DNA from 4 places in the Rhodococcus sp. NPDC058532 genome. Region 1 is predicted to be linked to each of the others. Evidence: riboswitches for the same ligand, from Rfam matches in the RefSeq annotation. Region 1 holds a riboswitch; each other region holds the start of a gene.

The links. Region 1 has a riboswitch for cobalamin ahead of ACFWQG_RS03620 (ABC transporter substrate-binding protein). Riboswitches for the same ligand answer to the same signal wherever they lie in the genome.
Region 2: linked by a shared signal. The riboswitch ahead of ACFWQG_RS09210 (ABC transporter substrate-binding protein) and the one ahead of ACFWQG_RS03620 (ABC transporter substrate-binding protein) in region 1 are both predicted to bind cobalamin.
Region 3: linked by a shared signal. The riboswitch ahead of metE (5-methyltetrahydropteroyltriglutamate--homocysteine S-methyltransferase) and the one ahead of ACFWQG_RS03620 (ABC transporter substrate-binding protein) in region 1 are both predicted to bind cobalamin.
Region 4: linked by a shared signal. The riboswitch ahead of ACFWQG_RS00410 (ABC transporter substrate-binding protein) and the one ahead of ACFWQG_RS03620 (ABC transporter substrate-binding protein) in region 1 are both predicted to bind cobalamin.

The regions. Positions count from the first base shown of each region.
Region 1 is NZ_JBHXNU010000002.1:193,822-200,861, reverse strand. Features, by position in the region: gene thrS (threonine--tRNA ligase) at 1-785, opposite strand, end outside; gene ACFWQG_RS03635 (hypothetical protein) at 894-1,544, opposite strand; gene ACFWQG_RS03630 (ABC transporter ATP-binding protein) at 1,541-2,344, opposite strand; gene ACFWQG_RS03625 (FecCD family ABC transporter permease) at 2,341-3,432, opposite strand; gene ACFWQG_RS03620 (ABC transporter substrate-binding protein) at 3,429-4,436, opposite strand; cobalamin riboswitch at 4,539-4,662, opposite strand; gene ACFWQG_RS03615 (TIGR02611 family protein) at 4,671-5,048, opposite strand; gene ACFWQG_RS03610 (DNA-deoxyinosine glycosylase) at 5,125-5,628, opposite strand; tRNA gene ACFWQG_RS03605 (tRNA-Val) at 5,690-5,761, opposite strand; tRNA gene ACFWQG_RS03600 (tRNA-Gly) at 6,095-6,167, shown strand; tRNA gene ACFWQG_RS03595 (tRNA-Cys) at 6,191-6,261, shown strand; tRNA gene ACFWQG_RS03590 (tRNA-Val) at 6,284-6,358, shown strand; tRNA gene ACFWQG_RS03585 (tRNA-Gly) at 6,569-6,641, shown strand; tRNA gene ACFWQG_RS03580 (tRNA-Cys) at 6,664-6,734, shown strand; tRNA gene ACFWQG_RS03575 (tRNA-Val) at 6,753-6,827, shown strand; gene ACFWQG_RS03570 (hypothetical protein) at 6,976-7,040, shown strand, end outside.
Region 2 is NZ_JBHXNU010000006.1:15,746-22,785, reverse strand. Features, by position in the region: gene ACFWQG_RS09225 (ferredoxin) at 1-308, opposite strand, end outside; gene ACFWQG_RS09220 (ABC transporter ATP-binding protein) at 305-1,117, opposite strand; gene ACFWQG_RS09215 (FecCD family ABC transporter permease) at 1,114-2,172, opposite strand; gene ACFWQG_RS09210 (ABC transporter substrate-binding protein) at 2,169-3,152, opposite strand; cobalamin riboswitch at 3,183-3,373, opposite strand; gene ACFWQG_RS09205 (phosphoribosylaminoimidazolesuccinocarboxamide synthase) at 3,457-4,341, shown strand; gene ACFWQG_RS09200 (S9 family peptidase) at 4,360-6,483, shown strand; gene ACFWQG_RS09195 (DUF2334 domain-containing protein) at 6,556-7,040, shown strand, end outside.
Region 3 is NZ_JBHXNU010000001.1:75,811-82,850, forward strand. Features, by position in the region: gene ACFWQG_RS00365 (dihydrolipoyl dehydrogenase family protein) at 1-334, opposite strand, end outside; gene ACFWQG_RS00370 (FAD:protein FMN transferase) at 458-1,279, shown strand; gene pgi (glucose-6-phosphate isomerase) at 1,298-2,947, opposite strand; cobalamin riboswitch at 3,133-3,275, shown strand; gene metE (5-methyltetrahydropteroyltriglutamate--homocysteine S-methyltransferase) at 3,457-5,739, shown strand; gene ACFWQG_RS00385 (short-chain fatty acyl-CoA regulator family protein) at 5,818-7,040, opposite strand, start outside.
Region 4 is NZ_JBHXNU010000001.1:85,136-92,175, forward strand. Features, by position in the region: gene prpB (methylisocitrate lyase) at 1-635, shown strand, start outside; gene ACFWQG_RS00400 (bifunctional 2-methylcitrate synthase/citrate synthase) at 632-1,753, shown strand; gene ACFWQG_RS00405 (hypothetical protein) at 1,765-2,058, shown strand; cobalamin riboswitch at 2,092-2,284, shown strand; gene ACFWQG_RS00410 (ABC transporter substrate-binding protein) at 2,311-3,897, shown strand; gene ACFWQG_RS00415 (ABC transporter permease) at 3,894-4,853, shown strand; gene ACFWQG_RS00420 (ABC transporter permease) at 5,069-5,686, shown strand; gene ACFWQG_RS00425 (ABC transporter ATP-binding protein) at 5,683-7,040, shown strand, end outside.

The DNA of each region.
Region 1 (7,040 bases):
TCGCGCCGCTCGGCCTCGGCCAGCAGCTCCATGTGCTCGTCGAGCGCCTCGCTCGATTCCCACGCGGTGCCGTAGATGCGCTGCAGCTGCGCGTTCTCCTGGTTGCCCCGCCAATACGCGGCGGAGCTGCGGGTGATCTTGAACGCCGGGATGAACTTGGTGGTCGGGAGGTGCGGGCCGCGGCACAGGTCCTTCCAGATCACCTCGCCGGTGCGCGGGTTGAGGTTGTCGTAGATGGTCAGCTCGGTGCCGCCGACCTCCATGATCTCCGGGTCGTCGATCCCGGACTTGTCGCTGATCAGCTCGAGCTTGAACGGCTCGTTCGCGAGTTCGACGCGGGCGTCCTCGATGTCGTCGACGACGCGGCGGGAGAACCGCTGCGCGTCCTTGACGATCTTCTTCATCCGCTTCTCGAGGCGGGTGAGGTCCTCGGGGGTGAACGGCTCGGCGACCTGGAAGTCGTAGTAGAAGCCGTCCTTGATCGGCGGGCCGATGCCGAGCTTCGCGTCCGGGAACTCCTGCTGCACCGCCTGCGCGAGGACATGCGCGCAGGAGTGCCGGATCACGCTGCGACCGTCGTCGGTGTCGGCGGCGACGGCCTCGACCTCCACGTCGACGTCCGGGGTCCAGGACAGGTCCTTGAGGGTTCCGTCGGCGTCCCGCACGACGACGACGGTGTCGGGGCCCTTGGTCGGGAGGCCGGCCTCACGGACCGCCGCACCGGCGGTAGTCCCGGCAGGCACCCGGACGCGGGCGGCTGGGGCTACGGATGCAGGCGTGGTCACGGCGATGTGCTCCTCGGTGTACGGGCCGACACGACGTCGGCACGGCAGATGAGCCCTCATGCTATCGGCACCGCCGACCGTTCGGCCCGTACACCCGGTCCGGTGCGCCTACAGGCCCGCCAGCCGCGCGGCACGCACCTCCGGCCGCTGATGCGGGCAGCTGACGCACTTGGCCCGGTCGGCGGCACCGGGATCGGCACCGGCGACCGCCGCGGACGCGCGGTAGATCAGGCAGCACGACGTGCGGCGCAGGAACCTGCGCGGACCGACGTCGACGAACCTCGGCACCGGGAGCGGCGGCCCGATCAGCTCCGCGAGCCGGACCGCGAGCGCGCTGCCCGCGGCGGGCGAGCCGAGCCCGGCCCCCGCGTCGAGCGCCCGGTTCCCGAGCGAGTCCGCGGCGATCGCCCACAACGCGGGCACACCGGCGCCGCTGGCCTGCGCCAACGCGGCGATGATCGCCTCGAGGGTGTCCCGCAGGCCGGCGGCCAGCTGCTCCGGTCCCCGCACCGTCGCCTCGGTGTGCAGCGCGTCGAGGTAGCCGTCGGGGCGCAGCGTCGCGGTGGCGTGCGCCAGCGCCGGGTCGGGCGCGACCCCGGCGCGCAGCAGTCCGGTGGTCGCGGGCGCCAGCAGCGTCGAACTCGCCGAGTACCACCACAGGGTGCCGTTGACCCTGCGGTCCCGGCAGGTCCACCGGCGTCCGGTGTCCGCGATCCGGGCGTCGAGCCAGTCCGCGTCGGTGAGCAGCGTCGCCCTCATCGCGCCTCCACCTCCTCCTCGGCCAGCCCGGTCACCGACAGCGACCGGGCCCCGGTCGCCGGGTCGGTATGCACGGATCCGAGTATCCCGAAGACATCGGCAAGCAGCGGCCCGTCGAGTACCAGGGCGGGGTCACCGGCCCCGACCACCGCGCCGTCGTGCAGGACCGCGATCCGGTCGCAGTACTCGACGGCGAGCCGCAGATCGTGCAGCGTCACCACCACGGCGAGGCCCTCATCGGCCAGCCGCCGCAGCAGCCGCATGACGGTCAGCTGGTGCCGCAGGTCCAGGTGGTTGGTCGGCTCGTCCAGCAGCAGCACCCGCGGCCGCTGGGCGAGGGCGCGGGCGATCGAGACCCGCTGCCGTTCCCCACCGGACAGCGCCCGCACGTCCCGGTCGGCGTGCGCGGTCAACCCGACCTGGGCGAGCGCGTCGTCCACGACGGCCGTGTCCCGCCCGCTGGCGCGTTCGAGCCAGCCCAGGTGCGCGGCGCGGCCGAGCCGGACCGATTCCCGCACCGTCAGCCCCGGCGCGCTCGGCGGTTCCTGGGTGCTCGCGGCGAGTTCCCTCGCCAGCTCCCGCCGCCCGATCGTCGCGGAGTCCCTGCCCCCGACCGCGATCAGGCCCGCGCTCGGCCGCATCGCCCGGTAGCAGCAGCGCAGCACCGTGGTCTTGCCGCTGCCGTTCGGGCCGACGAGCGCCAGCACCTGCCCCGGGGCGACCTGCAGGTCCACCCCGGCCAGCACCTCGCGGCCGCCGAGCTCGGCGCGCAGTTCGTGGATGGCCACCGCGGCGCTCATGCGTCCTCCCGCCGAAACTGGCGGTACAGCATCACCACGAACACCGGCGCACCGACCAGGGCGGTGACGACACCGACCGGCAGCTCGGTGCTCGCACTGACCGCGCGGGCGGCGAGGTCCGCGAGCACCAGCGCCACCGCGCCGAGCAGCGCGGCCACCGGAAGCAGCCGCATCGCGCCGAGCCCGACCAGGAAGCCCGCCACGTGCGGGATCAGCAGTCCGATGAACCCGATGCCGCCCGCGACGGACACGGCGGCCGCCGCGAGTACCGAGACACCCAGCAGGACGAGCACCCGGAAGCGGCGCACGTTCATGCCGAGCGCGGCTGCCCCGTCGTCGCCGGCGTGCAGCAGGTCGAGCCAGCGCGCCGACGCCAGCGCGGCGGCGCCGATGACGGCGAGCGCGACCGCGGGCCACACCGCGGTGGACCAGCGGGCATCACCGAATCCGCCAGCAAGCCAGCGCAGCACCGTCGACAGCTGGTGCTCGTCCGCGATCACCAGCAGCACGAACATCGTCAGCGCGGTGAACACCTGGGCCATCGCGACGCCGACCAGCACCACGCCGGTCACGTTGTGGTGCCTGCCGCCGATCGCGAGGGCCGCGACCAGCGGCACCAGCGCGCCGAGGAACGCGGCCGCGGGCACCGTGAACACCCCGAGCAGGCCGGTGCCCACGCCGAGCACGGTGACCAGCACGACCCCGAAACCCGCGCCGGAGGACACCCCGAGCAGGTACGGGTCGGCGAGGGGGTTGCGGGTGACGGCCTGCGCGAGCGCGCCGCCGAGCGCGAGCGCGGCACCGACCGCGGCCGCGGTCAGGGCGCGGGGCAGGCGGGAGTCGAGGACGATCCGTTCCCTGGCCTGCGACCACCACGGGTCGAAGGCTCCCCCGCTGATCCGGTGGCCGACGATCGCCCACACGTCGCCGACCGGGATCCGCACCGAACCGAACGACACCGCGAGCGCGATCGCCACCGGTAACGCGACGAGGAGGCCGAGAATCAGTGCGGGCGTTGCGATCCGACGGGCCGCTTCCGGGGCGTCCGCGGCAGGGGTCGACGCGGCGGGCGCCGCGACGACCGTCATCCGGTCACCCCCGGCACGGTCGGATGCAGCCGCCCGGCGAGCTCGCGCACCGCGTCGACCATCCGCGGGCCCTCGAAGAAGTTGCCCAACGGCAGCACGACGATCCGGTCCTCGCGGACCGCGGGGGTCGCCGACATGATCGGGTGCCCGCGCAGGTAGGCCAGCTTCTGCTCGACCGGCGCATTGCCGTAGTCGAGGACGACGATCGCCTCCGGCGCGCGTTCGCCGACCGTCTCCCAGGTGGTCGTGGTGTATGGCTTCACACCGTCGGCAGTGATGTTGCGTGCGCCCGCGTACTCGGCGATCAGATTGCCGATCCCGACCCCGCCGATGGTCAGCGGCTCGTTCTCGCCGCCGTCGTAGAAGAAGGTCGGCACCGGCGCCGCGCCAGCCGCGGTGAGCCGCTCGCGCATCTCGGCGAGCGGCTGGGTGATCTCGGCGGTCAGCGTCGCGGCCGCCTCCGGGACACCGAGCAGGGCACCGAGATCGGCGAAGTCCTTCTCCAGCAGCCCGATCGACGGGAAACCCTGCCCGCAGTACTCGGAAAACAGGAAGGTGTCGATGCCCGCCGCCTCGAGCAGGTCGCGGTCCCGGCCCTCCTTCGCGTCGAAGGCGCTGCGCATCCCGCCGACGACCAGATCCGGTTCGAGGTCACGGATCTGCTCGGCGGTCGGGTACTGCCGGGCCAGGCTCGGGATGGCGCGGAACCGGTCGGCGACCTCCGGCATCGGGTTCGGGGTTTCCCCGTAGCCCATGCCGACGATCCGGTCGGCGACGCCCATCAGGATCAGCACCTCGGTGACGTGGGCGTTCATCGGGATGATCCGCTGCGGTGGCGCGTCGAAGGTGGTGGTGCGCTCGCAGTTGGTGACGGTGACGGGCGTGGGGAACGGCTGCGCCGCCGCGTGTTCGGCGGCGCCTGCGTCCCGGGAGCAGCCGGTCAGCGCGAGGGTGGCGACGAGTGCGAGAGAAGCGATGCCGCGTCGCTTGTGGTGAATGTTCACGGGGACCTCGGGGTTCGGGGGTCCACCAGCGCAGCATCCGACACGGCACCGGCCGATCCGCCGGCGCACTGACCGGACTTCCGCTCGTGGACCACGACGATGGGGAGTCGCACGACGATCGGCAGGTAATCGGGCTCACCGCTGCGAGAGCGGCCTACCGTTGCGGGCCAGCGCCGGACTTCGACCGGACTTCCCCTGCGCGAACGCCTGTAGTGCTGCGGGCAGTATGCACTGTCAGAGCGGGGACTCGAGCAAGGGGTGCTCGATCCCGATCCACCCGCCCGCCATGTCGATCGCGCCGAGCACCCACAGCGTCGCGACCACGACCAGCGCGGTCCCGAGCCCCGCCAGGATCTTCACCACCGGGGACTGCCTGCCGAACCACTCCATGAACTCGTCGTACTTGCCCTTCGCGAACCGGAGCAGGCGGTACGCCCAGGTGAACTCCGAGCCGAGAATCCCCAGCCCCGCGAACACGATCAGCCAGCCCGGCCCCGGATACGGGATCGCGATGATGCCGACCGCGAGAACGAGCGTCCCGACGACACCGACCGCGATCCGGTAGCTCAGGTTCAGGACCGGGTTCGCGGCGATCCGCCGTCGTGCCCGCATCCACCGGTTCTCGCTGCGCGCCTGTGCCGTCACCCGGTCAACGGTACCGAGCGACCCGCAGCACGGCCGCGGGTCGTCACCGCTCCAGCAGGGCCCGCCACGCGTCGACCTTCGCCAGGGCCGGCGTCGCGGCGTTCGCGGGGCTGGTGGACGGCAACCGGGCGAGGGTCACGCCGGCGGGGTGCGCACCCGCCGCAACCACCGACCGGCGGTAGGCCATCTCCGCCCGGGCGCCGTTGAAGAACACCCGCTCGATCGCGGTGTGCCGCGAATAGAGGGCGGCGAAGTCGTTCGGAACCTCGGAGCGGACCTCGATGTCGGCGTCCGCGCTGCCCGTCCTGCGGCACGCCTTCAGCACGTCCCACAACGCGACGCCGTTGTCCTGCAGGGTCCGCAGCCGGTGCGGGTAGGGCTGGTCGGGTCCCGCGCCGAACAGTTCGCCCATGATCGGCCAGAAGCTGTTGCGGGGATTGGCGTAGTACCTGCCTGCAACGAGGGACGGCGCGCCGGGCATGGACCCGAGAATTAGGGTGTGGGAACTGTCGTCGACAACGGCGGGGAACCCGTGAACCAACGTCATGGCGAACCATTAGACAGCAAAAAGGCGGCCGCGAGAACCCTCGCAACCGCCTTTTCTGCTGTGGTCCCGGCTGGGATCGAACCAGCGACCTTCCGCGTGTGAAGCGGACGCTCTCCCACTGAGCCACGGGACCGTGCCGCGGAGATCAACTCCGGCGGCCGAACGAGGAGAAAACTAGCACGGTCCAGTGATGGTTGGAAAACCGGCAGGTCACACGGCTGCACGCCCGCACGAGGACGTTCCCGACCCCCTCCCGGCCGGGGACACCTCGCCCGCGGGTTCCGCATCCGCCCGCCCGCCACCTCGATCCGGGACGGAAGGGCCCGGCCCCTCGCCCACTGGCAGGTGAATTGCACCGCTGTTGTTTGCATTCACCGGAGTTGACCAGGCGATTTGTCGGCCCCGACCCCGTGGGCTAATGTTTCATCTCGCAGCACGGAGGCAGCAACGCCCCCGGGATTGCAATGCGGATGTAGCGCAGCTGGTAGCGCATCACCTTGCCAAGGTGAGGGTCGCGGGTTCGAATCCCGTCATCCGCTCGAGAGGTTGGACTCAACCTTGCGGTGGAGTGGCCGAGTGGTGAGGCAACGGCCTGCAAAGCCGTGCACACGGGTTCGATTCCCGTCTCCACCTCTCATGCACGACCGATAGACGCGCGCGATTAGCTCAGCGGGAGAGCGCTTCCCTGACACGGAAGAGGTCACTGGTTCAATCCCAGTATCGCGCACCATAGTTCGACGAAAGGACCCCGGATTTCCGGGGTCCTTTTTTCATTCCCCCGTTCCGGCGCGAGCGGCGCTCTGCCCGCCTCGCGGCCAGGCACGCGCGCCGACAGAATCCCCGGAAATACATCCTGACCAGCCGAATTGTGGTCTGCGCGCTCCATGGGCTACTGTTCCTTCTCGCAGCCCGGAGGAAGCAACGCCCCCGAGATTGCAATGCGGATGTAGCGCAGCTGGTAGCGCATCACCTTGCCAAGGTGAGGGTCGCGGGTTCGAATCCCGTCATCCGCTCGAGAGGGTGATCAACCCCCGCGGTGGAGTGGCCGAGTGGTGAGGCAACGGCCTGCAAAGCCGTGCACACGGGTTCGATTCCCGTCTCCACCTCGCACGAAGGTGAAACCCGCGCGATTAGCTCAGCGGGAGAGCGCTTCCCTGACACGGAAGAGGTCACTGGTTCAATCCCAGTATCGCGCACCATAGTTCGACACGAAGGGCCCCCGGCATGCCGGGGGCCCTTCGTGGTGTCGTCGGTCCTGCTCGGCGTCCCGGTGCGCCGATCTGCGGACCTGCCGCCCGATCGGGTATGTACTGGTGCAGACAATCGCCGCATCGAGAGGACGCCGCCATGGTCATCGCCGCCGATGCGCCGCCGCCGGGAGTTCCGCCTGCCGGGTCCCCGCGCCGGACCGA
Region 2 (7,040 bases), on a different contig from region 1:
ACATCCGGGGTGGTGGCGTCCCCGCGCCCGCGCAGCCAGTGCCCGATCACCCGGCGGAACCACGCGTCCATCTTCCGGTCGAGCACGGTCTGCGCGCTCACCACGATCACCTCGGACGCGCCCGCGCCCGCGGCCTCGTCCAGCGCGGCCGTCACGGTCGTCCCGGTGCCGCCGAGGACCGCGGTCCGGTACTCGGTGCCGGGGTGCCTGCCGCGCAGCACGCCGACCGCGCCGAGCACCTGGTCGCGGGGGTCGTCGCCGCGGTCCGTCGGGGCGGTGACAATCACCCAGCGTCGAAAATCGTTCATGGTGTTGCCCTTTCGATGTCCGCGCCGCGCGTGCCGCACAGCACCACCATCGGGCGCCCGGTGCGGGGATGCGGCTGCACGAGCGCGTCGAGGCCGTACACGTCGGCCAGCAGGTCCGCGGTGAGGACGGTTTCGGTGGGCCCCTCGGTGATCACCCGGCCGTCGTGCAGCACCACCAGGTGATCGCAGTACATCGCCGCCAGGTTCAGGTCGTGCATCGCTGCGACCGTCGTCAGCCCCCGCGCCCGGATCAGGTCCAGCAACTCCAGTGACGCGGACACGTCGAGGTGGTTCGTCGGCTCGTCCATCAGCAGCACGCACGGCCGCTGCGCGAACGCCCGCGCCAGCTGCGTCTTCTGCCGCTCGCCGCCGGACAGGTTCCGCCACACCCGGTGTCGCAGGTGGCCGATCCCGGCTGCCGCGAGGCCGTCGGCGACGAGGTCGCCGTTGCCGAGGCCTGCGGGGCGGGCCCAGCCGCCGCGGTGCGGAATGGTGCCGAGCTCGACGATCTGCTCCACCGTCAGGTCCAGGTCGGTCGCCGAATGCTGCTCCACCAGAGCGACGGTGCGCGCGAACTCCCGACGGGCGATCGCGGTTGCGGGGTCGTCGCCGAGCAGCACTCGTCCGCGGTCGGGGCGCACGAGCCGGGCCATCGCCGACAGCAGCGACGTCTTGCCGGAGCCGTTGGGGCCGATCAGCCCGGTCACCCGCCGGGACGGCGCCCGGCAGCTGACCCGGTCGAGGATCGTTGCGCCGTCCACCGACCAGGTGAGGTCCTCGACGCGGACCTCGGGGGAGTGGTGGCTCATCCGCGGGCCCCCCGCCTGCGCAGCAGCAGGACGAACACCGGGACGCCGACCACCGCGGTGACGATGCTGATCGGCAGCTCCCGCCCCGGCAGGATCGTGCGGGCCGCGACATCCGCCCACACCAGCAGCACCGCGCCGACGAGTGCGACGACGGGCAGCAGTCGGGCGTGCAGCGGTCCGGCGAGCATCCGGGCGGCGTGCGGGACGACGAGCCCGACGAAGCCGATCACCCCGGCCTGCGCGACGAGGGCGGCGGTGCACAGCGACGCCACCCCGTACAGCACCCAGCGGGAGCGGTCGACGTCGGTGCCCAGGCTCGCGGCGGCGCGCTCGCCGAATGCGAACGAGTCCAGCACCCGGGCGTGCCCGAGCATCACGACGGCGGTGACCGTCACGACCGCGGCGATCGCCACCAGCCCCGACCACCGCACCCCCGCGACCGACCCGAGCGTCCACTGCAACACCCGATGGGCGGCGTCCCGGTCCCCGAGCAGCACCAGCGCCGACGTCACCGCCGCCGCGAACTGCCCGACCGCGATGCCCGCCAGCACCAGCCGCCCCGGCAGCAGGGCGCCCGACCGGGACGTCGAGATGAGGAACACCAGCAGCAGGCACCCGAGCGACGCGACGAACGCCGCCGCCGCCACCGACCCGACCCCGAGGACGCCGGCCGTCCCGACCCCGGCGGTCAGGGCGAGCACCGCACCGAGCGAGGCGCCGCCGGACATGCCGAGCAGGTAGGGGTCGGCGAGCGGGTTGCCGGTCAGCGACTGCAGCACCGCCCCGCACAGCGCAAGCCCGGCCCCGACCAGCGCCGCAGCGAGCACCCGGGGCAGCCGCAGGTCGACGACGATGTGCGTGGTCAGCAGGTCGGTGCCGGGACCGAGCCCGAGCCGCCCGGCGACGGCCTCGACGACGGTGCCGATCGACAGGTCGGCAGCCCCGATCGTTACCCCCGCCGCGCAGCTCACCGCGAGCAGCGCGGCCAGTGCCAGCGTCCAGCCTGCTGCGGTCGTCGACCGGACCCGGGTGGGCACCCGGGTTGCCGCGCTCATGCCGGGCCGCCGCCCAGTTGCTCGGCGACCAGGGTCGCGCCCTCGATCAGTCGCGGTCCGGGGGTGCTCGCCGAGAACGGGACGACGACGAACGCATCGCCGCGCACCGCGGTCAGGTCCCGCAGCGCCGGATCGGCGCGCAGGTACGCCTTCTTCTCCTCGGCGGTGTCCCACGACGCGTCGGCCAGGACGATGACGTCGGGGTCCGCGGCCAGCACCGTCTCCCAGCTGCCATCGGCCCAGGACCCGTCGACCCCGGCGAAGATGTTGGTGCCGCCGACCGCGTCGATGATCAGCTGCGGGCCGCCCGCATTGCCGCCGACGTACGGGATGTCGGTGTTGCTGTCGTACCAGAAGATGCTCTTGCCCTCCGCCGGTGCGGCTGCCTCGATGCCCGCGACCGTCTCGCGCATCTGCGCGACCACCGCCGCCGCCTCGGACTCGCGGCCGAACAGGGTGCCGTAGTCGCTGATCTCGGTGCCGATGGAATCCCACGCGACCGGCGGGCGCGCCGCGCGGTTCGGGCAGCCGAACGGCGAGACGTAGGTGCCGATGCCGAGGTCGTCGAACGAGTCCTGCGAGCCGACGGCCTTGTCGTCGAACGCGGTCGCATACGACGCCAGCACCAGATCCGGTTTCGTCTCGAGCAGCGCCTCGCGGCTCGGGTAGTCCTGCTCGTTCAGCGGCGGCACCTGCGCGTACGCGGCCTGCCACTGCGGGGCGATGGTGTCGTCGAGGTATGCGGTGCCGACCAGGGCGTCCTGCGCGCCGATCGACAGCGCCGTCTCGGTGGCCCCCTGGTTGAGGGTGACGCCGCGTTCGGCCGGGCCGTCGAGGGTGACGGTGCGTCCGCAGTTCTGCAGGGAGATCGCGGCGGTGTCCGGGGCCGGGTCCGACCCGGCGCACGCGGAGAGAAGGAGCGTGGCCGCTGCGGTGGCAGCGACGGCGGCGAGGGCGCGGGGTGAAACGGGGGTACGCAAGGTGACCCGCCTTCCATGACTCGTGGAAAACGTGCAGGCAGGTGTCGCGGCCGGTCTCCTGGCTCGGCAGGGTGACCGCCGACCACGCCTTCCCGGATGTGCGCATCCAGTGGCTGGGGCGAGCCCCGGGTGGTCGACCAACCTGCCCACAGTGGCGAGTACCGCGCCGGATTCGTACCGGACTTCCCGTTCACCGTGACACCGGGAGGAAGGATAGTCGACGGCCCGCCCGCCGCCCTGCCCCGCTTGTCCGGTTCGCCGCGGCTCCGGCGGCCGACGGACCGAAACCCGATAGGGTTGGTTCGTGCGCCCCTCACTTTCCGACTACGCCCACCTGGCCGGCGGCAAGGTCCGCGACCTCTACACCATCGACGACGAGCACCTGCTGCTCGTCGCGAGCGACCGGATCTCGGCCTACGACCACATCCTCAGCACCCCGATCCCGGACAAGGGGCGGGTGCTGACCGCGATGAGCGTGTTCTTCTTCACCCGGCTGACCGCCCAGAACCACCTGGCGGGCCCGCCGGACGACGAGCGGATCCCCGCCGAGGTGCTCGGCCGGGCCCTGGTGGTGAAGAAGCTGAACATGGTGCCCGTCGAGTGTGTTGCGCGCGGCTACCTCACCGGGTCGGGGCTGGCCGACTATCAGAGCACCGGCGCGGTGTGCGGTGTGCAACTGCCGGAGGGCCTGGTCGAGGCGTCGCAGCTGCCGGAACCGATCTTCACCCCGGCGACCAAGGCCGCGCTCGGCGACCACGACGAGAACGTCGACTTCGCGACCGTCGTCGACCAGCTCGGCCAGAACCTCGCCTTCAAACTGCGCGAGGACACCCTCGACATCTACACGCGCGCCGCGATTTTCGCGTCTGAGCGCGGAATCATCCTCGCGGACACCAAGTTCGAGTTCGGGATCGACGCCGACGGCAACCTGGTGCTCGCCGACGAGGTGCTCACCCCCGACTCGTCGCGGTACTGGCCCGCCGACGGCTACGAGGCGGGCCGGGTGCAGCCCAGCTTCGACAAGCAGTTCGTCCGCAACTGGCTGACCGGTCCCGAGTCCGGCTGGGACCGGGCCTCGGACACCCCGCCGCCGCCGCTGCCGCAGGAGATCGTCGACGCCACCCGCGCCCGCTACATCGAGGCCTACGAGCGGATCTCCGGGCTGTCCTTCGCCGACTGGATCGGGTGACGACATAGGCTGACGGGCATGAGCTCGCCTGATGCCGCACCCCCGGTCGCGAAGAAGGTCCCCCAGCCGCGCACCCATCACGGCGACACGTTCGTCGACGACTACGAGTGGCTGCGGGACAAGAGCGACCCGGAGGTCGTCGCGTATCTCGAGGCGGAGAACGCCCACACGGACGCGCGGACCGAGCACCTGGGGCCGCTGCGGGAGGCGATCTTCGGCGAGATCAAGTCCCGCACCCAGGAGACCGACCTCTCGGTGCCGTCCCGGATGGGGCAGTGGTGGTACTACTCGCGCTCGTTCGAGGGCAAGCAGTACGGGGTGCACTGCCGCTGCCCGATCGCGTCCGCCGACGACTGGACCCCGCCGGTGCTGACCACCGACGCCGAGATCCCCGGCGAGCAGGTGCTGCTCGACGGCAACGAGCTCGCCGAGGGGCACGACTTCTTCGCGCTCGGCGCGCTGTCGGTGACCCTCGACGGCAGCCTGCTCGCGTACTCCGTCGACACCGCGGGCGACGAGCGCTACCTGCTGCGGTTCAAGAACCTCGACAGCGGCGACCTGCTCGCCGACGAGATCGCTGGCACCGCGCCGGGCGCCACCTGGTCGCTGGACAACCGGCACGTCTTCTACCTGACCGTCGACGAGGCGTGGCGCCCGGACACCGTCTGGCGGCACGAATTGGGCACCCCGCGGTCCGCGGACGTGCGGGTCTTCCACGAGCCCGACGAACGGTACTGGGTCGGCTTCGGATCCACCCGCAGCGAGAAGTACCTGACGATCTGGATCGGGTCGAAGATCACCTCCGAGATCTGGTACCTCGACTCGGCGGACCCGGAGGGCGAGTTCACCGTCGTCCTGCCCCGGGAGGAGGGCGTCGAGTACGCCGTCGACCACGCCGTCGTCGGCGGCGAGGACCGCTTCCTGATCCTGCACAACGGTGCCGCGGACGGGGTGAAGGCGGAGAACTTCACCCTCGTCGACGCCCCGGTCGCCGACCCGACCGAGCAGCGGACGCTGATCGAGCACCGCGCCGATGTTCGGCTCGAGGACGTCGACGCGTTCGCGGGCCATCTGGTCGTCACCTACCGGCGGGAGGCGTTGACCCGGCTCGCGGTGTGGCCGCTGACCGGGGCGGGCTACGGCGAGCTGCGCGAACTGGAGTTCGGTGAGGAGCTGTACTCGGTCGGCGCGGGCTCCACCCCGGAGTGGGAGAGCCCGCTGCTGCGGCTTGGGTACACCTCGTTCATCACGCCGAGCCGCGTGTACGACCTCGAGATCGCGTCCGGGGCCCTGCTGCTGCGCAAGGAACAGCCGGTCCTCGGCGGCTACGATCCCACCGACTACGAGCAGCACCGGGACTGGGCGACCGCCGCGGATGGGACCCGGATCCCGATCTCGATCGTGCGTCGTCGCGGCGCCGACGCCGACCCGGCGCCGCTGCTGCTGTACGGATACGGCTCGTACGAGTCCAGCATCGACCCCGGGTTCTCGGTGGCGCGGCTGTCCCTGCTTGACCGCGGGATGGTGTTCGCGGTCGCGCACGTACGCGGCGGCGGCGAGATGGGCAGGCACTGGTACGAGGACGGCAAGATGCTGTCGAAGAAGAACACCTTCACCGACTTCGTGTCCTGCGCACGGCATCTCGTCGACACCGGGCGCACCGCACCGGATCGGATGATCGCCGACGGGGGCAGCGCGGGCGGCCTGCTCGTCGGTGCGGTCGCGAACCTGGCGCCGGAGCTGTTCGCCGGGATCCTGGCGAACGTGCCGTTCGTCGACCCGCTCACCTCGATCCTCGACCCGTCGCTGCCGCTGACCGTCATCGAATGGGACGAGTGGGGAAATCCCCTCGCGGACAAGGACGTCTACGACTACATGCGCTCGTACAGTCCGTACGAGAACGTCGGCGCCCACGACTACCCGGCGATCCTGGCGATCACCAGCATCAACGACACCCGGGTGCTGTACGTGGAGCCGGCCAAGTGGGTCGCGAAGCTGCGCGCGACCAAGACCGGCGCCGCCCCGCTGCTGCTGAAGACCGAGATGAGTGCCGGGCACGGCGGGGTCAGCGGCCGGTACGAGAAGTGGCGCGAGGTGGCGTTCGAGTACGCCTGGGTGCTGGACACGGTCGGTCTCGGCTGACGTCGGGCGGGTCCCCCGGATGCACCACTGCGCGTCAGTGCCCGTTCACCTTCGGCTGCCACGCTGGGGGTCATGACCGCAACGCTGATCGTGTCGGTGTCGGGAATCCGGGACGAGACCCGGGAGCTGGTTGCCGGGTTCGCGGGTGCGATGGACGCCCGCGGGGTCCGTCTGTCGCTGCTGGTGGCGCCGCGGCTGAAGGACAAGTATCGGCTGGTGCGCGACGAGCCGACCCAGGACTGGTTGCGCGCCCGCCGGGACCGGGGCGACGCCATCGTCCTGCACGGCTACGACCAGGCCGCGACCAAGAAGCGGCGCGCCGAGTTCGCCGCCCTCCCGCAGCACGAGGCGATGCTGCGTCTGGTCGCGGCGGATCGGGTGCTGGAGGAGACGGGGCTGCGGACCCGGGCGTTCGCCGCGCCGCGGTGGCAGGCGTCACCGGGGGCGGTCGCCGCGCTGCCCGGCGCGGGCTTCCGACTGCTCGCGGGACTGTCGAGCATCGACGACCTCGACCGCGGCACCGCGGTGCGGGCCAGGGTGCTCGGCGTCGGGGGCGG
Region 3 (7,040 bases), on a different contig from region 1:
CGACCCCGGCCGCCCAGCGGACCTGCCCGGCGTCGTCATGATGGGAGGTGAAGGTGTCCCGCCGCGCGAGCACCGCCGGGACGTCGAGCGCGCTGTCTCCCAGCGGTTCCCGCACCCCGGGCATCGCTCGCGCGGAACCGCGGACGGACCCGGGACGGAGCAACGCCTTGCTGGGCATGCAAGCCCAGTACGAGCACTCGCCGCCGAGCAGTTCGTGCTCGACGATCACGGCGGTCCGGTCGGAACCCGCGACGGCATACTGTGCGGCGATCTCGCCGGCCGGGCCGCCGCCGATGACGACGACGTCGTACTCGTTCGCTGCTGCTTGCGGCATGGGACCACCGTAGAGTGCCCACGGAATTCCTTCAGTTCATCCACAGGAACGGGGCGCATACTGGAGGTTCAACACCCGTCCGGCCGCGGGTGGCATTGTCGAATCGTCGTGGAGTGCAGTGTGATGGCCCCGAGTTCGGTGTGGAAGATGTGGGGGAGCGAAGTCGAGGTGCGGGTCACCGAGTGGGCGGCCCTCGCCGATGCGGCTGCGCTGACGGAGGCCGCGATGACGCAGGTGAAGGCCGTCTGCGACCTCGGGAGCGGGGATGCGGAGATCCACCGCCTCAACCAGGCGCAGGGCACCCCCGTCCGGGTCAGCACCGAACTCGGCGGTCTGATTCGTGCTGCCCTGTGGGCGGCCCGGATGACGGGCGGTGCGGTGACACCGGTGTCGATCGAGACCCGAGATCCGATCGGCGCGGTCCCGATCGCCCCGTGCTTCCACGACGTGCGGGTCGATGGCGACACCGTCTTCGCACCGTTCGGCACGTTCCTCGACCTCACCGCGACCGCGAAGGCCGGGACCGCGCATCGGGTGGCCCGCCGCGCCGCCGACGACCTCGAGTGCGGGGTGCTGGTGCGGGTCGACGACGTCGTCGCGACCTGGGGGCACTGCCCGATCGGCGGGTGGCAGGTCGAGACGGGCGTCGCTCGGCGGGCCGGGGGCGCGGACCGTGTCGAGGTGCGGGCGGGCTCCGCGATGGCGTCGGCCAGGGCGCCCGCCGTCTCGTCCGACGGGCCGGACCCGGGAGTCGACTGCGTCACCGTGATCGCGGACGACGGACTGTGGGCCTACGCGGCGGCGATGGCTGCGGTCGGGCGGGGCGTCGCGGCGCTGCGCTGGCTCACCGAGAACGATCTGGCCGCGCGGGTCGCCTACCGGCACGGCAGCGTGCGGACCACCGACGCCTGGCTGCACCTGCCGCCGCACGGGCACGCCGCGTGACGGGCGACCCGACGGCGCTCAGACCGCGCGCCCGCGCCTACCGCGGTACCAGCGCACCAGGGTGTCGGTCGACGAGTCGGACTGCGGCTGCGGGGCGTCCGCTGCGGTGAGGACCGGCTCGAGTTCGAGTGCCTGCACCTTGCCGAGTTCGACGCCCCACTGGTCGAACGAGTCGATCCCGAACACCACACCCTCCACGAACACCTGATGCTCGTACAGCGCGATCAGCTGGCCGAGCACGGACGGCGTGATCCTCGGCGCGAGGATTGTCGTCGACGGTCGGTTGCCCGGCATCACCTTGTGCGGCACCAGTTCCGGGTCGGTTCCTTCCGCAGCGATCTCCTCGGCGGTCCGGCCGAACGCGAGGACCTTCGTCTGGGCGAACAGGTTGCTCATCAGCACGTCGTGCATCGACCCGACGCCGTCGATGGTGGCGAGATCGTCGGTGGGTTCGGCGAATCCGATGAAGTCGGCGGGCGCCAGCCGGGTGCCCTGGTGCAGCAGTTGGTAGAAGGCGTGCTGGCCGTTGGTGCCCGGTTCACCCCAGAAGATCTCCCCGGTCGGCGTCGACACCGGGGACCCGTCGGCCCGCACCGACTTGCCGTTCGACTCCATCGTCAGCTGCTGGAGGTAGGCGGCGAAGCGGCCGAGGTCGTTCGAATACGGCAGCACCGCACGCGAATCCGCGCCGAAGAAGCTCGAGTACCAGAGGCCGATCATGCCGAGCAGGACCGGGGCGTTCGACTCGAGTGGCTGCTCGGCAAAGTGCCGGTCGATCAGGTGGAATCCGGACAGGAACTCGCCGAAGGCGTCCCGGCCGATCACGCACATCAGCGACAACCCGACCGCCGAGTCCACCGAGTAGCGGCCCCCCACCCAGTCCCAGAACCCGAACATGTTGGCCGGGTCGATGCCGAACTCGGCGACCCGATCGGCGTTCGTCGAGACCGCGACGAAATGCTTCGGCACCGCCTCCTCGCCGAGCGCCGCCACCAGCCAGCGGCGGGCGGCCGTCGCGTTGGTGAGTGTCTCCAGCGTGGAGAACGTCTTCGAGGCCACGATGAACAGCGTCGTCGCCGGGTCCAGGCCTGCCAGCTTGCCGACCAGGTCGGCGGGGTCGATGTTGGAGACGAACCGTGCGGTGACGCCGGAGTCGACGTAGTGGCGCAGCGCCCGGAACGCCATCACCGGACCCAGGTCGGAGCCGCCGATGCCGAGGTTGACGACCGTGGTGATCCGCTCGCCGGTGGCGCCGCGCCACTCGCCCGACCGGAGCCGGTCGGTGAACCCGCCCATCCGGTCGAGGACCTCGTGCACGTCCGCCACCACGTCCTGGCCGTCCACGATCAGCCGCGCGTCCCGCGGCAGTCGCAACGCGGTATGCAGGACCGCGCGGTCCTCGGAGGTGTTGACATGCTCGCCGCGCAGCATCGCGTCGCGCCGCTCCTCGACGCCTGCCGCGCGCGCCACCTCGACCAGCAGGCGCAGTGTCTCCCGCTCCACCCGATGCTTGCTGTAGTCGATGTACAGGTCACCGGCGGTGACGGTGAGCTCGGTGCCCCGGCCCGGATCCTCGGCGAACAGCTCACGCAGCTGTCGGTCGGCAACCGACTCGTGGTGCGTGCGCAGCGTCTGCCAGGCGGGGGTGGTGGTGATGTCGAGGCTCATGATTTCGACCCTATCGGCCGCGGTCGGGGAACGCTGGTGTGCGCCGGACCGACCAGGGTCCGATGCGGGTCCGCGGGCGGCTATCGTGGTCGGTGCAGTCGGTTTGCCGCGTCCCGGTCATGAGGAGCCCCGAAGTACTTCGGCGCGGCGTCGAATCCCGGTCGGGCATGCTCCGGCCCGGGGTGAGAGGGAACCCGGTGAGAATCCGGGACTGTCCCGCAGCGGTATGCAGGAACGACCGCCGTCACACGCACTGGGTGAGAGCCCGGGAAGCGACGGCCAGTAGGTCGGGTCGGACACGGCCCGGTGCCCGCGAGTCCGAAGACCTGCCCTCTGCGCCGGGCACGCCGTGCCCGGCGGTTCGTCGCCTCGTGGACAGGGCGGGTGGACCTGTATGCGGCACTGCTCCGCCCAGGATGGGCGGCACAGCCACGTTCCGTGGCAGGGCTTCGTCAGGTGTACCCGTCTGCCGGTGACGGCCACACCTACGTACGCCATGGAGCAGTTTCGTGACCGCTACACCTTCTGATCAGCCACGCTTCACCGCGACCGTGCTGGGCTCGCCGCGGATCGGGCCCCGCCGCGAACTCAAACGCGCCATCGAGTCCTACTGGGCCGGTCGCCTCGACCGTGCCGGACTCGACGAGGTCGCACGCACCCTCCGCGCGCAGACCTGGACCGGCCTCCTCGCGGCCGGCATCGACTCGGTGCCCGTCAACACGTTCTCCTACTACGACCAGGTCCTCGACACCGCCGCGATGCTCGGTGCACTGCCGGAGCGCGTCCGCGGCATCGCCGATCCGCTCGACCGGTACTTTGCCGCCGCCCGCGGCACCGCGGACGTCGCGCCACTCGAGATGACGAAGTGGTTCGACACGAACTACCACTACCTCGTGCCCGAGATCGGGCCCGGCACCACGTTCGAGCTCGACGCCTCCAAGGTGCTCGGCGAGCTGGACGAGGCGATCGCCGAGGGCGTACCCGCCCGTCCGGTCGTCATCGGACCGGTCACCTTCCTGCTGCTGTCGAAGGGCGTCGACGGTGCCGACGGCCTGCTCGGCCGCATCGACGACCTGCTTCCGCTGTACGAGGACCTGCTCGGACGCCTCGCCGCCGCCGGGGCCGGGTGGGTGCAGCTCGACGAGCCGTCGCTGGTCCAGGACCGCACCGACGCCGAGATCGAGACCGCGCGCCGGGTCTACGAACGACTGTCGGGCCTGACGGAGCGTCCCGCGATCCTCGTCGCGTCCTACTTCGGCAACCTCGGCCCCGCCCTGCCCGCACTGGCGAGCACCGCCGTCGAGGCGATCGCGGTGGACCTCGTGCACGGCGATGCCGACGCGCTCGCGGCGGTGCCCGCATTGGCCGACAAGCTGGTGGTGGCGGGCGTCGTCGACGGCCGCAACGTCTGGCGGACCGACCTCGAGAAGGCGGTGGCCTCGCTCGACGCCCTGCTCGGGTCCGCCGGTGCGCTCGCCGTCTCCACGTCGTGCTCGCTGCTGCACGTCCCGTACAGCCTCGCGGCGGAGACCGGCCTCGACGACGCGCTGCGCTCCTGGCTGGCGTTCGCGGACGAGAAGGTCATCGAGGTCGTCGCGCTGGCGACGGAGCTGGCCCAGGGCACGCGCGCCGCCGCCGACGCGTTCGCCGCCTCCGCGGCGGCCGTCGCGTCGCGGCAGGGCGATCCGCGGCTGCGTAACGACGAGATCCGTGCCCGCGTCGCGCAGGCGCTGACCGCGGCCGGTCGTTCGCCCGCCGACCAGCGTCGCGTCGTGCAGGCCGAGAAGCTCGGACTGCCGCTGCTGCCGACCACCACGATCGGTTCCTACCCGCAGACGTCGAGCATCCGCGTCGCCCGCGCCGCCCTGCGGTCCGGCGAGATCGACTCCGACGAGTACGTCTCGCGTATGCGTACCGAGATCGCGGATGTTGTTGCGCTGCAGGAGAAACTGGGCATCGACGTGCTGGTGCACGGCGAGCCGGAACGCAATGACATGGTGCAGTACTTCGCGGAGCAGCTCGACGGCTTCGCGGCCACCGAGTTGGCCTGGGTGCAGTCCTACGGGTCGCGCTGCGTCCGCCCGCCGATCCTGTTCGGTGACGTGTCCCGGCCGAAGCCGATGACCGTCGACTGGACCGGCTACGCCCAGACGCTGAGCGAGAAGCCGGTCAAGGGCATGCTCACCGGTCCCGTGACGATCCTGGCGTGGTCGTTCGTCCGCGACGACCAGCCGCTCGCCGACAGCGCTCGACAGATTGCGCTCGCGATCCGGGATGAGGCCGTCGACCTTGAGGCCGCAGGCACCGCGATCATCCAGATCGACGAGCCGGCCCTGCGTGAGCTGCTGCCGCTGCGCAAGGCGGACCAGCAGGAGTACCTGGACTGGTCGGTCGGGTCGTTCGTGCTGTCGAGCTCGGGCGTCCGGGACGAGACCCAGATCCACACCCACCTGTGCTATTCCGAGTTCGGTGAGGTTGTCGACGCCATAGCCGGACTCGACGCCGATGTCACCTCGATCGAGGCGGCCCGCTCGCACATGGAGGTCCTCGACGACCTGAACGCGGCCGGCTTCGGCCTGGGTGTCGGCCCCGGCGTCTACGACATCCACTCCCCGCGCGTTCCCGGTGTCGAGGAGATCACCGCGTCGCTTCGTGAGGCACTGGCGGCCGTCCCCGCGGAGCGGCTGTGGGTCAACCCCGACTGCGGCCTGAAGACCCGCGGCCCGGTCGAGGTCGAGGCGTCGCTGAAGAACATGGTCGACGCTACCGTCGTGGTGCGCGCCGCACTGTAGGCGCCTGCGGTACCTGTGCGCGGTCTCGGTGGCCCCCGCTGCCGAGACCGCGCACAGGGGCCGCGTCGTGAGGGTTCGCTACGGCGTCTGTGGATACGGTTGCCGGGAGCTGAGATTCAGGTCCACCCAGACTGGCCGCCCGATCTGCGGGAACGCCCGTTGCGCGCAGTCGGTGCGCTCGCAGATCTTGCATCCGGCGCCGATCGGATCCGGCGACATCTGCTCATCGATGCGCAGTCCCCGGGAGTACACGAGACGGTCGGCATGTGTGATGTCGCAGCCCAACCCGATCGCGAAGCTACGCCGCGCGGTGCCGTACGGGCGGGGGTCGTCGTCCGTGGTGCGGGCCACCCACAGGTACGTTCGCCCGTCCGGCATCTGTGCGACCTGGGTGCGGATCCGGCCCGGCGTCGCGAACGCGTCGTGCACCACCCACAGTGGGCAGCTGCCCCCGATACGGGAGAAATGAAATGCCGTGGCGGACTGGCGTTTCGATATGTTGCCCGCCCGGTCGGTGCGGACGAAGAAGAGCGGGATTCCGCGCCGGGTCGGTCGTTGCATCGTCGAGAGCCGGTGGCAGATCGTCTCGAAGCCGACCTCGAACTGCAATGACAGCATCTCGATGTCGTAGTGCAACCGTTCCGCCGCGTCGAGGAACATGGTGTACGGCAACAGCAGTGCCCCGGCGAAATAGTTCGCCAGCCCGATCTTCGCCACCTCGCGGGACCCCTCGCCGAGCCCGGCTGCTGACGCGACGAGATCGTCGATCGTGGTCGCCTGGGTGAGAAAGGCGAGCTGGGTTGCGATCTGGAACGCCCGCTGCCCGGGTGTCAGGTGCCGGGACAGGGTCAGGATGCGGTTCGCCTCGTCGTAGGAACGTTTCGGACCAGGATTCTCCGGCGGATCGGTGCGCAACCGGACGACGATGGCGTGTTCCGATTCGAGCAACGCAGTCAGCTGAGTGTCGAGGGAGCCGGGGCGCAGGCCGCTCGCGGTGAACATCAGCTCGGCGGCGTCGTCGAGCTCGGCAATGTGATTGTGCCTGTCGTAGAAGAAGTCTCGAACCTCTTCGAACGGCAGGGGTACCAAAGGTTCCGTCGTCGCCTCCGACGGCGCGGACAGGGAAGCGCTGTACTGCTCCAGCCGTTCGGTCGCGGCCAGCAACCGGCGGTGGACGCCGACCAACGCGGCGCCGATCTCCGGCATCCGCGCGACCAACTCGTCCACCGCGGCCGCACCGGGGGTGCCGGACCCGATCGCTCGGAGCACGTCGTGGAGATCGGCCGCCAGCCGTGCGTCCT
Region 4 (7,040 bases), on a different contig from region 1:
ACACCGGCTTCGGCGAGCCGATGTCCGCCGCGCGCACGGTCCTGGCCGCCGAGGACGCGGGCATCGCTGGCCTGCACCTCGAGGACCAGGTCAACCCGAAACGGTGCGGTCACCTCGACGGCAAGGCGATCGTGTCGACCGACGAGATGGTGCGGCGCCTGCGGGCCGCCGTCACCGCCCGGCGCGATCCGAACTTCGTCGTCTGCGCCCGCACCGACGCTGCGGGCATCGAGGGTCTGGATGCCGCCATCGAGCGTGCGAAGGCATACGCCGATGCCGGTGCCGACCTGATCTTCACCGAGGCCCTGCGCACCGAGGCCGACTTCGAGGCGTTCCGCGGTGCAGTGGACGTTCCGCTACTGGCCAATATGACCGAGTTCGGAAAGTCGAAACTTGTTCCGGCGCAGATATTGCAGGACATCGGCTACAACGCCGTGATCTACCCGGTCACCACTCTGCGTCTCGCGATGGGAGCGATCGAGGCCGGGCTGCGCGAGATCCATGCGAGCGGTACGCAGGAGGGTCTCGTCGATCAGATGCAGACCCGCTCCCGACTGTATGAGCTGCTCGAGTACGAGCGCTACAACGAATTCGATTCCGGAGTCTTCAACTTCACGCTCGGAGGGAACCAATGACGAAGGCAGTCCCGACGATCCACAAGGGGCTCGCCGGTGTCGTGGTCGACACCACCGCGATCTCGAAGGTCGTTCCCGAGACCAATTCGCTGACCTACCGGGGATATGCGGTGCAGGACCTGGCCGTGAATTGCACCTTCGAGCAGGTTGCCTACCTCCTGTGGAACGGCGAACTGCCCACCGACGCCCAACTGGGGCTGTTCTGTCAGCGTGAGCGGGCCAGTCGGCGCGCCGATCGTTCCCTACTCTCGCTCGTGGCGAGAATGCCGGATAACTGTCATCCGATGGACGTGGTCCGCACCGCGATCAGCTGGCTCGGCGCCGAGGACCCGGAGGAGGCGGACAACTCTCCGAAGGCCAATCGGGAGAAGGCGCTTCGCATGATGGCTGTGCTGCCCACGATCGTGGCGGCCGATCACCGTCGTCGCCACGGCCTGGACCCGATCGCCCCGCACAGTCATCTCGGGTTCGCCGAGAACTTCCTGAACATGTGTTTCGGTGAGATTCCGGACCGGGAGATCGTGCACGCCTTCGAGGTGTCGCTGATTCTGTACGCGGAGCACAGTTTCAATGCCTCGACGTTCGCGGCGCGCGTCGTCACCTCCACACTGTCGGACATCTACAGTGCCGTGACCGCCGCGATCGGCACCCTCAAGGGTCCGTTGCACGGCGGCGCGAACGAGGCGGTCATGCACGCCATGCTTGAGATCGGTGAGCCGGAACATGCCGAGGCCTGGATGCGCGGCAAGTTGTCCCGCAAGGAAAAGGTGATGGGCTTCGGCCACCGGGTCTACAAGAACGGCGACTCGCGCGTACCTGCGATGCGTACGGCGTTCCTCGACGTCGCCGCGAAAACGGATGGCGGCGCCTGGGTTCGCATGTACGACATCCTCGAGCGCACCATGAGTGATGCCACCGGGATTAAACCGAATCTCGACTTCCCCGCAGGTCCGACCTACTACCTGATGGGCTTCGACATCGAGGTCTTCACCCCGATCTTCGTGATGAGCCGGATCACCGGGTGGACCGCGCACATCATCGAGCAAAGCGAGTCCAACGCGCTAATCCGACCGCTCAGCGAGTACACCGGCGTGGCACAGCGTGCGGTGGGAGCCTGAGCACCGGTTCGGTGGCGCGGGTCCCTGCCCTCGCGGCGGACTACGTCGATGCACACCTGTGGACGCGATCGGCGTTGACCCTGCGGGACCGCAGGCGGCTGATGTCCTTCGCGGTGTCGCGGTCGGCGCCGAGTCCCGCGGTCGCACATCTGGTCCTGCATGTCTTCCGGTGCACTGACGTGTGCCGCCCGTGGCACGAGTTCGTCGGACTCACCACCGACGAACTCGCCGCCATCCTCCGGGACACGGTGATCGCCCGCGACCACCTCGTCCGGGTCTCCGCACGGCACGAGTGTCTCGGCTGAACCTGCCCGAACGGCAGCGCAGGTCGGCGACACCGCCGCCCGAGTTGTCGGCTTTCGTCTTGTACTGTTCGACCCGACGCAGGGAACACCGGTGCGAATCCGGGGCTGTCCCGCAACTGTCACCGAGGAGCGAACCCCCACGCTCGGCCACGACCGCATGGTTGGAAGGCCGGGGGCGAGTGCTGATCCGGGAGCCAGGACACCTGAGTCGGGGGCCGGACACACGAAGGCCAGAACACCACGAGGATGGACATGAACAACTCGATATTCACCACCCGCCCGGGGTGGCGGGCCGCGCTGCGTGCGGGAGCACTCGCCGTCACCGTGGTCGCCGTCGCCGCGGGCTGCTCGTCCGGATCGGGCGCGTCCGACGGCGTCGCGGACGACCACCTGACGATCTACAACTCCTACAAGATCGCGGGACTCGATCCCGCAGCCACCGGGACGAACTGGCTCTTCGACTGGGGCGTCGCCGAGAACCTGCTCCAGGTCGACGAGGACGGCGCGATCTCGCCGTGGCTCGCGGAGAGCGTCGAACGCCGCGACGACCTGACCTGGGTGATCGAGCTCCGTGAGGGCCAGACCTTCCAGAACGGCAAGCCCGTCACCCCCGATGCGGTTGCCGCGGCCCTGACCCGGCAGATCGAGAAGTCCACGGCCGCGCAGGTCTACCTCGCGCCCGGCACCCGGGCCGTCGTCGAGGGCGGTGCCGTCGTCCTGCGCACCCCGAGCCCGAACGCGATGGTGCCCGCCGGTCTCGCCGCCCGCGACAACTCGCTGCAGATCTACGACGTCGAGGCCGTCGAAGCCGCGGCCGGGGACTCTGCGAAGATCGTCGGCAGTGGCGCCTACACCGGCCCGTACGCCATCACCGAATGGACCCCCACGGATCTCGAACTTGCCCGCTACGACGGGTACTGGCAGGGGATGCCCGCACTCACCGGGATCAGCGTGGACGTCGTCCCGGACGAGCAGGCCCGCATCGCTGGCGTCGAGAGCGGCGAGGCGGACATGGCGTTCTACCCGTCGACCGGCGCCCGACTCGCGCTCGACGGTCGCACCGACGTGGCGGTCAAGAACTCCCCGATGGCGTTGCAGTCCCTCCTCGTCGAGATGAACCTCAAGGAGGGCATCTTCACCGACACCGACGTCCGGAAGGCCTTCACCCTCGCCATCGACTACCAGGGCATCGCCGACAACATCGGCAACGGCTCCTTCGCCGCCGCAGGGGGGCTGTACCCCGACGTGATGCCGTACGCGGTGGACAACCAGAAGCTCGACCTGGACGAGGCGAACTCCCTCCTCGACGCTGCAGGCTGGGTGTCGGGCGCCGACGGTGTCCGTACCAGAGACGGGCAGCGTCTCACCGTTCGGTTCGTCACGCAGGCGCAGGGACCCGAGACCACCGACGTGGCGATCGGCATCCAGGAGCAGGTTGCTAAGGCCGGCTTCGACCTGCAGATCGACGTCGCCGAAGACTCCGCTGCGGTCAAGGAGAACCCGGCAGGTTGGGAATCGTCGGCTGCGCTGAGCGGATCGTTGTCCGGGACGGCCGATCCCGTGCAGCCGTACCTGGTGCGGTGGACCACCGGCGGATCGTCGAATGCGCAGGGCATTTCCAACCCGGAGCTCGACGCGATCGGAGACACGCTCCGCCACACCTTCGACGAGGGTGCACGCGACGAGTTGCTCGAACGCGCCCAACAGATCTTGGTCGTCGATCAGGCCTACGTTGTCGCGGGAACCTTCAAGTACTTCACGGTCGTGACCTCGGACGAATGGTCCGACTACGAGGTGTCGAACGTCCGCAGGCACATTCGGTACGACACCGGGGCGTGAGGGCGGCAGTGGGGCCGTCGCTGGGCCGCCTAGTCCAGGCCGTGGTCACCGCCTGGGGAGCGAGCGTCCTGATCTGGGCGCTCCTGCCCCTGGCACCCGGCGACCCGGCTCGATTGACGCTGGGCGCCCAGGGCATCCCCGAGCCGACCGATGTTCAGATGGCGGAGGTGCGTGCGCAACTGGGGCTGGGCCTTCCTCTGCCGCAGCAGTATCTGCGCTGGCTCGGGGGAGTGCTGCGCTTCGACCTCGGATCGTCGTACGTGACCGGTCGGCCCGTGACGACGGAGTTCGCCGAACGGCTTGGGCCGACCCTTCGGCTCGCGCTCACTGCCGTCCTTCTCGCGGTCGTACTGTCCTTGGTGCTCGGGTTGGTCGCCGCCCGCTATCGCGACCGGTGGCCGGACGCGGGCGCGCGCGCAATCGCGCTCGTGTCCGCGTCGGTGCCGGGATTCGTCGTCGGGCTCGTGCTGATCCAGGTCGTCGTGATCGAACTGGGAATCGGCAGGGTGGTGCTCGACGGGTCATGGTCGGCGGTTGCGTTGCCCGCGATCTGCCTGGCGTTCGGCCTCTTCGATGTGTGGTCGCGGCTCCTGCGAGCGAATCTCGTCGACGCCATGCGTGGTTCCGTCGTCGAGGTGGCCCGCAGTCGGGGTGCAACACCTCGCCGGGCCCTGCTGCGTCATGCTTTGCCGCACAGCCTTCCGCCGTACCTGCACGCCGTCGCGGTCGGGGTGGGAGCCGTCCTCGGCGGTGCTGCGATCATCGAAACGGTGTTCACCTGGCCAGGAATCGGGGCGTACGTCGTGTCGTCGGTCGCCACCCGGGACATGCCGGTCATCCAGGCGTTCGCCCTGCTGGCGACGTTGACATATGTTGCCGTCAACCTGGCCGCGGACAGCCTCGCGGCAGCACTCGATCCGCGGCTTCGTCGACGGTCGCGAGGTGTGCCGTGTTGATACGGAGCAGGTCCGTTCGACCCGCAGGCCGGGATTGGTCGTTCCGGGCAGGGGTCGGCCTCGCGGTCGTGGTGGTGTTGGCGGCGCTCCTTGGTCCGCACCTGATCGGCACAGACCCGAACGCACCGGACTACACGGCGAAGTTGCGGCCCCCCGGCACGGCGCATCCGTTGGGAACCGACCAGTTCGGGCGCGATCAGGCAGCGAGGGTAGTGGTGGGTCTGCGCCGATCCCTGTTCTCCGCGCTCGTGGTTCTCGCCGGATCCATGACGGTGAGCATCCTCGTCGGAGTGATCGCCGGGCTTTCGCCTCGGTGGCTCGACTCCGTCCTTGGCCGAGTCATCGATGTGCTCCTTGCCATCCCGAGCCTGGTCCTTGCCCTCGCGATCGTCGGGCTCCTCGGGCCGGGCTATCTGAACCTGCTGCTCGCGTTGATCGTGTCGTCGTGGGCCGCGGACGCCCGACTCGCGCGGTCGCTCACGCTGGACCTGGCGCACCGCCCGTACGTGACCGCAGCACGCCTGTCGGGCATCGGCACGGCGGAGATCGCGTTCCGGCACATCGTTCCCGCGGTCATGCCGCGACTGTTCGTCGTCGCGACACTGCGGCTCGGCGGGATCGTGGTCGCGCTCGCCGGTCTCTCCTTCCTCGGACTGGGTGTCCAGCAACCCGATGCCGAGTTGGGTGCCATGCTCGGCGACGCCCGAAAGTTCCTGACCGCGGCGCCCTGGCTGCTCATCGTCCCCGCCACTGCGATCCTCGCAATGACGACCGCCGCCAACCTGATCGCGGACGGTCTGCATCGCCGGGGATCGGTAAGGGGACGAGCATGACGACGGACCTGGCAACGACATCGTCCCCGGAACCGTCCTCGCCGGATGGCGCCGTCGACGGCCACGAGCCGATGATCCCTGCCCTCGCCGTGACCGGGCTGTCGGTGAGCTATGCAGACGGCCGCATGGCCCTGCGAGACATCTCGATTTCGGTGGCGCGCGGGGAGACGGTCGCGGTCATCGGTGAAAGTGGATGCGGGAAGAGCACCCTGATCAAGGCCGTGCTTGGCCTGCTCCCTGCCGACGCCCGAGTGCGCGGATCGGTGATGGTCGAGGGCTGCGACTCGGTTGGTGCGACGGAGGACGGCCTGCGCGAACTCAGGGGCAGCCGGGTCGGGTACGTGTCGCAGGATGCCTACGGTGGCCTTGACCCCCTGATGCGAATCGGGGCGAACGTCGAGGAGGCGTGGCGTGCGAAACGTCGTCCGGTCCCGTCCGGTGCGGCGGCGACCCGGTTACGCGACCTCGGGGTTTCGGACAGTGAACGGCGGATCCGAGAGTGGCCGCACATGTGGTCGGGCGGCATGCAGCAACGCGCAGGCATTGCGGCCGCGACCGCCCTGGATCCAGTGCTGGTGGTTGCGGACGAACCCACCTCTGCTCTCGATCCGGCAACCGCGAACGCGGTGTTGGATACCCTGGTTGAGCGCACCGAGAGCCTGCTGATCGTCAGTCACGACCTGGCGCTGGTTGGCAGACACGCGGACCGCGTCTACGTGCTCCGAAACGGCACGCTGGTCGAGGAGGGTTCCGCCGCACAGGTTTTCGCCGAGCCAGAGGACGCGTACACCTGGAGCCTGATTGACGCGCTTGACCCCGTTGGCGTGGAATCGACACTCGACGATTCCACGATCGTGCTCGAGGTCGAGGAGGTTCGGCATCAGTACAAAGGACGGCAGGTGTTGGCGCCCACCAGCTTCCGGCTCCATCGAGGTGAGATCGTCGGCATCCGTGGACCCTCCGGGTCGGGCAAGAGCACCCTGCTGCGCCTGCTGGCCGGTCTGGAACCGGTGCGGGGCGGAACGGTGCGGTGGTCGGGGAAGGCGGCGCCCGAACCACGGTCGGTGCAGATGGTGTTCCAGGACGCGGTGGGGAGCCTCGACCCTCGATGGCCGATCTGGAAATCGGTGGTCGAGCCGGTGCGGATGCGCGGACGCGCCGCACGGACGGCGGCGGCCGCCGCGCTCGCCGAACTCGGCCTCTCGGACGTCCCGATGACGGCCCGCCCGTCCGAGCTGTCGGGAGGGCAGTGCCAGCGGGTCGCGCTGGCCCGCGCGCTGGTCGCGAGGTCGCCCCTGCTGCTGGCGGACGAACCGACGGCTGCCCTCGACCCGACGGTCGCAAGGCGGGTCCT